4 regions of the Pseudomonas sp. LBUM1644 genome follow, and region 2 is predicted to be linked to each of the others. Evidence: predicted binding sites of a transcription regulator. Region 2 holds the regulator's gene; each other region holds the start of a gene.
What was found. Region 2 encodes FliA, which starts transcription of late flagellar genes. Its sites were predicted from a motif close to CTAAAGTTTNNNNNNNNNNNGCCGNTAA; they were not measured.

Region 1 (2,200 bases), 270 kb from region 2:
AGGCTGCGGACTTCGTCGGCCACCACCGCAAAACCGCGCCCGGCTTCACCGGCACGGGCCGCTTCAATGGCGGCGTTGAGCGCCAGCAAGTTGGTCTGTTCGGCGATGCCGCGAATCACTTCCAGCACCTTGCCGATGCGTCCGCTGTCGGTTTCCAGCTGGCGAATGACCGTCGCGGTGTTGGCGATTTCGCCGCGCATTTGAGTGATGGTGTGAATGGTGCCCTGCATGACTTTTTCGCCCTGCTGGGCGGACTGGTCGGCGTCGTCGGCCGCGCGCGCTGCATCGGCGGCGTGACGCGCGACTTCCTGCGCGGTGGCGGACATTTCGTTCATGGCCGTGGCCACCTGGTCGGTGCGGTTGAACTGCTCGTTGGTGCCGCAGGCCATCAGGCTGGCGATCGAATTCAGCTCACCGCTGGCGCTATCCAGATCCTTGGCGCTGCGCTGCAAACGGGTGAAGGTTTCGGCGAGGAAATCGCGCAGGGTGTTGGCCGCTACCGCCAACTTGCCCAACTCGTCCTGACGGGTGCTGGCCACGCGTTCGGCAAACTTGCCCTGGCTCAATTGCGCCACGTACTCGATCAGTTTGCGAATCGGTTCGACCAGGTTGCGGTTGACCAGCCACAGGCTTAACAGGCCAATCAACAGGCCCGAGGCGAGCATCACGATGATCCCCAGCAACACCGTACGGTCGGCGCTGGCGCTGATCAGCGTCGACTGCTCGGCGCCCTGCTTGCGCAGCTCGCTGACCAGCTCACTCATCTGATCGCTGGTCGCACGGTCCACGCCTTTGACCGCAGTGTCGCCGGCCGTCGGATCGGAACCCGCCGCCACGTAAGCATCGCGCCCCTTCTGGTAAGCGCTGCCCAACTGGCGGTGTTCGTCACGCAGGCGTTCGATGCGGGTTTTCAGTTGCGGCTCGATGCCTTTCTGCGTGGCCAGTTCGCCGAGGATGCCTTGTACATCGCGCTGACGGTCTTCGAACTGCTTCCAGTATTTGTCCAGGTCGGCCGGTTGCTTGCCGCGCAGCAGGACGTTTTTCCATTCCTGAACCTGCACCTTGAATTGCAGGTTGGCTTCGTCGATCAGCTGTGAAGTGTGCAACGGACCATCGATCAGATTGGCGTAGCTCTGAACGCCGCTGGACAGGAAATGAAAGCAGGCCAGGGCGATCAGCAACATCGCCAACAGGCTGCCGCTCAACAAGGCGAGGATTTGTGCTCTCAGGGATTTTTGCAGCATCGAGTGATTCTCATGACAGGGATGAGGCACGCCGCAACAAGGCGTGAAAGGTGTCTGGACATCCCTGTCTGCGGTCTTGGCTATGGGCCAAGGCCGTGCAAGTCAACGTCTGCGTAATCGGCGTGCCAGAGCGGTTCTTGAATTAATTCCGACCACTGGCGTGGCCACTATTTGGCCGCCATTGATCTGTCACAAAACCGTCAAGACTCCTTGCGATGATGCGGCTCACGTGAACCTGCGAACCCCACCGCACCGCGACCTGTAGGAGCTGCCGAAGGCTGCGATCTTTTGCTTTTAAAGATCAAGATCAAAAGATCGCAGACTGCGGCAGCTCCTACAGAAGCCGACACCGAATCTGGCACCTCCTCTGCGAGACCTCATGAACCACAGCATCGATCAAAGCCATCGCGACCCGGACCTGTTCGGCCTGCTTTACGGTTTCAGTTTTCGTCCCGGCGAGCGTGGGCGGGAGATTGATTCGGCGATGGCGTTGCAATGCCTGCAAACACCTACCGACAGCGACGAGTTTCTCTGGCTGCATTTGAATCTGGCTCACGCCGCGTGCGAGCGCTGGATGAAAAGCAATCTGGAGTTGCCGGATGAGTTTTTCGAAGCCTTGCACGAAGGCTCCCGCTCAACGCGCATCGAGCATGTGGATTCAGCGCTGCTGGCGGTGGTCAACGATGTGGTGTTCAACCTCAGCAGCATGATTTCCTCCGATGTATCGACGCTGTGGGTGTGCGCCCGCAGTCGGCTGATCATCAGCGCGCGCCTGCAACCGCTGCACTCGGTGGACAAGCTGCGTTCGTCGGTGAAAGCCGGCGAGTGTTTTCGTTCGCCGCTGGAGTTGCTGGTGCACTTGCTGCGCGATCAGGGCGAGGTGCTGACGCAGATCGTGCGCAAGACCAGCCTCAGCGTGGATCAGATCGAGGATGAGTTGCTGTCTTCACGGCTGT
Region 2 (2,200 bases):
GCATCGCCGAACCTGCCTTTTTCAAGGCTCGCGACCAGTTCGACGGCGTGTTTTTTCAGGGTCGATTCAAAATCGCCCTGTGAAGATTCTTTATGCTCCATAGCTCCCCCGTGGCGCAGTCCATCAACCGATGCGTTCGAAAATCTTCTCGATTTTTTCTTTCAACGCCTGGGCCGTGAAGGGTTTGACCACATAGCCGTTTACACCGGCCTGGGCCGCTTCGATGATCTGCTCGCGCTTGGCTTCAGCGGTCACCATCAGCACCGGCAGGTGCTTGAGCTTTTCATCGGCGCGCACGTGGCGCAGCAGGTCGATACCGGTCATGCCAGGCATGTTCCAGTCCGTTACCAGAAAGTCGATGCTCCCGCTGTTGAGAACCGGAATGGCAGTAGTGCCATCGTCGGCCTCGACCGTGTTGGTGAACCCAAGGTCACGCAACAGGTTTTTTATGATCCGCCGCATCGTTGAGAAGTCATCAACGATGAGGATTTTCATGTTCTTGTCCAATTCGACCTCCAAGCAGTCTTAAACGCGCCCAGCACCTGGACGCGCCATTTCAATCAATCCGGCAAAGCACTCAATGACTGTCTGGAGCACAACAGATCGAGACCGGCGCAGTTCAACACCACACCAGCCACGTTCGCAGTGTCCCCACACTGCCTTCAGCGCGCTCGCCACTCCCCCAAACGCCCCCGCAAACGGGCCGCGCACTGGCTGTGTAACTGGCTGACCCGAGATTCGCTGACCCCCAGGACTTCACCGATTTCCTTGAGATTCAGCTCTTCGTCGTAGTACAGCGCCAACACCAGTCGCTCACGCTCCGGCAAATTGGCAATCGCGTCCGCCAGCGCTGCCTGGAAGCGTTCATCTTCCAGATCGCGTGACGGCTCGAGATGAGCACTCGCGCCATCCTCGTGCAGCCCTTCGTGTTCGCCGTCCTGCAACAGATCGTCGAAACTGAATAAACGGCTGCCCAGGGTGTCGTTCAAAATCCCGTAATAATCGTCGAGACTCAATTGGAGTTCGGCCGCAACCTCGTGATCTTTAGCGTCACGACCGGTTTTAGCTTCAATCGAGCGAATGGCGTCGCTGACCATCCGGGTATTGCGGTGGACCGAACGTGGCGCCCAGTCCCCCTTGCGGACTTCATCGAGCATGGCGCCGCGGATTCGAATGCCCGCGTACGTCTCGAAACTCGCGCCTTTGCTGGCGTCGTATTTGGTCGACACTTCCAGCAGACCGATCATCCCGGCCTGGATCAGGTCTTCGACCTGGACACTGGCCGGCAGACGCGCCAGCAAGTGATAGGCAATGCGTTTAACCAGTGGCGCGTAACGCTCGATCAGCTCGTACTGCGCGTCACGTGCCGACTTCTTGTAGAGGTTGTAACCGCTGGCTGTCATAGAACCGGTCCTGCCGTTTGTTGCACGAGGCGCTCGACGAAAAACTCCAGGTGCCCACGCGGGTTGGCAGGCAGCGGCCAGGTATCGACCTTCTGTGCAATCGCCTTGAAGGCCAGCGAGCACTTGGAACGCGGAAAGGCTTCATACACGGCACGTTGCTTTTGCACGGCCTTGCGCACGCTTTCGTCGTACGGCACCGCACCGACGTATTGTAGGGCGACGTCGAGGAAGCGATCCGTGACCTTGGTCAACTTGGCGAACAGGTTGCGACCTTCCTGCGGGCTCTGGGCCATGTTGGCCAGGACGCGGAAGCGGTTCATGCCGTAATCGCGGTTAAGCAGTTTGATCAGGGCGTAGGCGTCTGTGATCGAGGTCGGTTCATCGCACACCACCAGCAGGACTTCCTGGGCGGCGCGGACGAAACTGACCACCGAGTCACCAATGCCCGCAGCGGTGTCGATCACCAGCACGTCGAGGTTGTCGCCGATATCGCTGAATGCCTGGATCAGGCCGGCGTGTTGAGCCGGGCTCAGATGAACCATGCTCTGGGTGCCGGACGCTGCCGGGACGATGCGGATGCCGCCAGGGCCCTGCAACAGAACGTCGCGCAGCTCGCAGCGGCCTTCGATCACGTCGGCCAGGGTACGTTTGGGTGTCAGTCCCAGCAGGACGTCGACATTTGCCAGCCCCAGGTCGGCGTCCAACAGCATGACGCGACGGCCGAGCTCAGCCAGGGCCAGTGACAAATTCACTGACACGTTAGTCTTGCCGACGCCACCTTTGCCGCCGGTCACCGC
Region 3 (2,200 bases), 2.2 Mb from region 2:
GGCTGGTTATTTTCCATGACTTAGCGACCGCGAACCGCTTGTTCCAGCTCAGCGAAGCTAGGACGGTGCGCCGGGTACAGAACCTTGCGGCCGAATTCCACCGCCAGCGAGGGCGGCATGCCGGAGGCCGAAGCGACCAGCGAGGCCTTGATGGCTTCGTAGGTGTTCAATTCTTCCTTGGCGTCGTGGGCCAGGGCGTGCGCCAAGGGGCCAAAGAAACCGTAGGCGGCAAGAATACCGAAGAAGGTACCGACCAGTGCCGCACCGACGTGCACACCAATCATTTTCTGGTCGCTGTCACCAAGGGAGGCCATGGTCACCACGATGCCCAATACCGCCGCGACGATACCGAAGCCAGGCATGGCGTCGGCGATGCCGTTCACCGCGTGGGAAGGGTGATCCAGGTCTTCCTTGAGGCTCGCCAGTTCCATGTCGAACAGGCCTTCGAGTTCATGGGGCGCCATATTGCCGGAAGACATGATGCGCAGGTAATCGCAGATGTACGCCGTCATGCGTTCATCTTTCAGGACCGCCGGGTACTTGGCGAAAATCGGGCTCGCGGCTGCATCTTCGATGTCGCCTTCGATCGCCATCATGCCTTCGCGGCGGCTCTTGTTGAGGATCTCGTAAATCAGGCCCAGCACTTCCAGGTAGAAAGTGTGATTGAAACGCGAGCTGAACATTCCCAAGGCTTTCTTGAGAACGTGCTTCACCATATGGCCGGGGTTGGCCTGAAGGAATGCGCCAAGGGCCGCACCGCCGATAATCATCACCTCGAAAGGTTGAATCAGGGCGGCAATCTTGCCGTGGGAGAGCACGTATCCGCCGAGCACGCTCGCGAATACGACGATGATGCCGATAATTTTAGCCATAGGTAGGGAGCACTTACTGAGTCGGGTTCAAGGTCATATTCGGAAGTTGAAAAATCTCTTCTTCTCCTTATCGGCAAAACTGCGCCAGACTATAGCCAGTTCAGGCGAAAAGCCAATCTAGCCCGCGCCGGGCGTGTTTACAGCCTTTGATGATCCTGTCCAGCCATGGCTAACGAATCGAATATTCCACCGCAAAAACCGACCACACTTGAAGGCTGGGTCAAGCTTCTGGATGGCGTGCGCCTGCCCGTTCCGCAAGACAGTCACGACCGTGTCTGCAAGGCGATTGCCGATAACCGCAGCTCACTGCGCGACATCGCCGAACTGCTGCAGGACAGCCCGGCCCTGGCCTTGAGCGTGATTCGCGAAGCCAACCGCCACACCCATGGCAGCATGACCGAGCCTGCCGAGAACCTTGAAGTGGCGATCAATCGGCTGGGGCTGAAACGCACCGAAGAACTGCTCGCCCGGTTGCCCGCCGAACCCGCAGCGCAAATTCCCCTCGCCTTGCGCCAGCTTCAGTTGATCAGCCAGCACGCGACCCAACAAGCCAACGGTTTTTTCTCCAGTCGCCTCGCGCGGCTGTGGCAGGACATCCATTGGGGCAGCCTGTTGTTTCTCTCGCCGCTGTGGCCCATGGCGCTGACGCATCCACAGCTGCTTGAAGAGTGGGAGCTGCGGGTCATGCATAAAGGCGAATCGGCGCGCGCAGTCGAAAAGCAATTGTTTGGCGTGCGCCTGCTGGACATCTGCCAGGCGCTGGTGGACATCTGGCGCCTGCCGATCTGGGTGCAGCAGGGTTATCGGCTGTTGCTCACCGAACAACGTGAGCTGGTGAAAGTCCTGCGTATCGCACGCGACAGCGATCATCCGCTGCGCCAGCAAAACCGCCTCGATGACGATCCGACCCTGCGCCGCTGGCTCAATCAACCGGCCAACACGGTGCTGTTGGCCAATGGCCTGGCGCTGTCGGCGCACCAGGCCTGGGACAGCCCGCACAGTCTACGCTGGCAGTACCTGACCAGCCTTTACCTGCAGATGCCGATGGACGACGTGCAACAGCAGCTGCATCAACAAGCGGCGAACAGCGCCCGTCACCACGGCATGCCGGACCTCTGGCACCCGGCTGAATCATTGATCTGGCCGTGGGGCATGAACCGCGTCCACGCCAGTTTGCTGCCGGCCCCGGCACCGACCGCCGAAGACCTGGCGAAGTGGCGCAAGCAATGTGCAGAGCTGCTGGTCGAGCCAAGCCGCTTCACCAACGCCATGCACTTGACCCTTTCGGCCCGGGACGCGCTGGTCGCCTGTGGTATGCGCCGAGTCAT
Region 4 (2,200 bases), 800 kb from region 2:
AGCACCTTGCCAATGTCCTGTGACTGATTGGCCAGGGACTGCACCAACTCACCGGTATGCTGCACATCGCTGGCAAGGGCGCTGATGGCGCTGGCAGTTTCGCTGACCCGCTCCTGCCCCTGATGCGCCGATTCACTGGACTGACGGGTGGCGTCGGAGGTGGACACCGCGTTGCGCGCCACTTCTTCCACGGCGATCGTCATTTCATTGACCGCGGTGGCGGCCTGTTCAATCTCGTTGTTCTGTTGTTGCAGGCCCTGAGTGCTGTCGAGCGTCACCGCGTTCAACTCGTCCGCTGCGGTAGCCAATTGCGTTGCCGAACCGCTGATGCCTTGCAGGGTTTCGCGCAGGTTCTGCTGCATGGCCGACAGGGCCTTGAGCAAACGGCTCACTTCGTCATTGCCATGGGTTTCGATAGGCCAGGTCAGATCACCCTGGGCCACGTGTTCTGCGGCGCTCAAGGCTTCACTTAACGGGCGGACGATGCTGCGGGTCAGCAACATGGCCAAGGCGACGGTGGCCAGGGCCGCGAGTGCGATGAACAGGCTGACAATCATTCGCGACGTTTCATAATGCGCTGCGGATTTCTGGCTTTCGGCGGCGACTTGTTTGGCGAACATTTCCGCCAGGTCATTAAGCTGTTTGCCGGAACCATCGACCACGGTCTTCATGTCGACCAGCAGCAGTTTGGTCAACTCGTCATGGCGGCCTTGTTCGGCCAGGGTGAACGACTGGGCGATGCCAGTGCGATAAGCGGCAAACGTGGTTTTGAACTGGTCATACAAGGCTTGGCCTTCGGCGGTTTCGACCAGCTTGTCATAGGCCGCGATCTTCTCGCTGAGCTCTTTGTCACGGGTATCCATCTGCCCGCGGTAGACCGGAATGTTTTTCGGGTCCTGATCGAGGGCCATGCGCAAGGAAATGGTGCGGATGCGCAACATCAGTTCACGAATGTCGTCGCCACCACGAATGCTCGGCAACCACTGTTTCTCCACCGCCACTTCGCTTTCGCGAATGCTCGACATTTGTCCCAGCGCAAAAATCCCGAGCAACGCCACCAGCACGGCGATCAAGGCAAAGCCCAAGGCGGCCCGAGGGGCAATATTCAATTGGCGAAGCAACATAACGAGCGCCCTTTTTCTTGTAGTGGCTTGGATAAGGGGCGTGTTTTGGCAGAACCCCGTCGCTTCGTTATCGGCAAGTTGTACGATGACTTGACCTTTTTTGAAGGCAAAAAAAAATCCCCGTATCTTTCGATACGAGGATTCTTAATATGGTCGGGGTAAGGGGATTCGAACTCCTGACATCCTGCTCCCAAAGCAGGCGCGCTACCGGACTGCGCTATACCCCGGTAAAAAAAAGGCGACCTTTACAGTCGCCTTCTTCGATCAGCGCTTTTGGCCTCTGATCTTAAGATCTGATCCCAGCATCAACTGGTTTCAAAAATGGTGGGTCGTGTGGGATTCGAACCTACGACCAATTGGTTAAAAGCCAACTGCTCTACCAACTGAGCTAACGACCCAAAAATGGTCGGGGTAAGGGGATTCGAACTCCTGACATCCTGCTCCCAAAGCAGGCGCGCTACCGGACTGCGCTATACCCCGGTTTGAAATTGGCTCCGTGACCAGGACTCGAACCTGGGACCCAATGATTAACAGTCATTTGCTCTACCGACTGAGCTATCACGGAACTACATATTTCAATTTACAACTGTGAAGCTTGCTTCACCTCTTCGACCCGTTCGCATCGCTGCGTTCGTGTGTCTGAGGCGCGCTATTCTACAATCTTAAGCACCTCTGTCAACCCCCTAAATTGCATTCAAGTTAATGATTTGCAACTTATTTCAGATTCCTGCTTGGGGAGCAGAAACCCTTCCGGGTGACTTACTGCGGGGCGCACTTTACAAGCCTTTTCCTTTCAGTTCAACAGCCTAACGAAAAAAAGGCCTCGCAATGCGAGGCCTCGTTCATTTTGTTGCCACCGTGGGTCAGACGAAGACGATTTCGTCGTTTTCCACGACGCCCTTGGCGGTGTCGCCGGGCATGAAACGACCCGACAGAATCAGCTGCGCCAACGGGTTCTCGATCCAGCGCTGGATCGCCCGTTTCAGCGGACGAGCGCCATACACCGGGTCGTAACCCACCGCGATCAGCTTATCCATGGCTTCAGGGCTGAGTTCCAGCTTCAGTTCCCGTTCAGT

Region 1: ACA052_RS22380 (methyl-accepting chemotaxis protein) is a predicted target of FliA. The motif match lies at 1,359-1,386, and genes of this name have one in related genera.
Region 3: motA (flagellar motor stator protein MotA) is a predicted target of FliA. The motif match lies at 940-967, and genes of this name have one in related genera.
Region 4: ACA052_RS24815 (methyl-accepting chemotaxis protein) is a predicted target of FliA. The motif match lies at 1,192-1,219, and genes of this name have one in related genera.

The regions. Positions count from the first base shown of each region.
Region 1 is NZ_CP166812.1:4,894,778-4,896,977, forward strand. It holds gene ACA052_RS22380 (methyl-accepting chemotaxis protein) at 1-1,244, opposite strand, end outside; gene ACA052_RS22385 (transporter) at 1,624-2,200, shown strand, end outside.
Region 2 is NZ_CP166812.1:4,620,087-4,622,286, forward strand. It holds gene ACA052_RS21055 (protein phosphatase CheZ) at 1-101, opposite strand, end outside; gene ACA052_RS21060 (chemotaxis response regulator CheY) at 124-495, opposite strand; gene fliA (RNA polymerase sigma factor FliA) at 663-1,403, opposite strand; gene fleN (flagellar synthesis regulator FleN) at 1,400-2,200, opposite strand, start outside.
Region 3 is NZ_CP166812.1:533,922-536,121, reverse strand. It holds gene motB (flagellar motor protein MotB) at 1-17, opposite strand, end outside; gene motA (flagellar motor stator protein MotA) at 21-872, opposite strand; gene ACA052_RS02415 (HDOD domain-containing protein) at 1,038-2,200, shown strand, end outside.
Region 4 is NZ_CP166812.1:5,416,391-5,418,590, forward strand. It holds gene ACA052_RS24815 (methyl-accepting chemotaxis protein) at 1-1,124, opposite strand, end outside; tRNA gene ACA052_RS24820 (tRNA-Pro) at 1,275-1,351, opposite strand; tRNA gene ACA052_RS24825 (tRNA-Lys) at 1,447-1,522, opposite strand; tRNA gene ACA052_RS24830 (tRNA-Pro) at 1,528-1,604, opposite strand; tRNA gene ACA052_RS24835 (tRNA-Asn) at 1,614-1,689, opposite strand; gene clpB (ATP-dependent chaperone ClpB) at 1,988-2,200, opposite strand, start outside.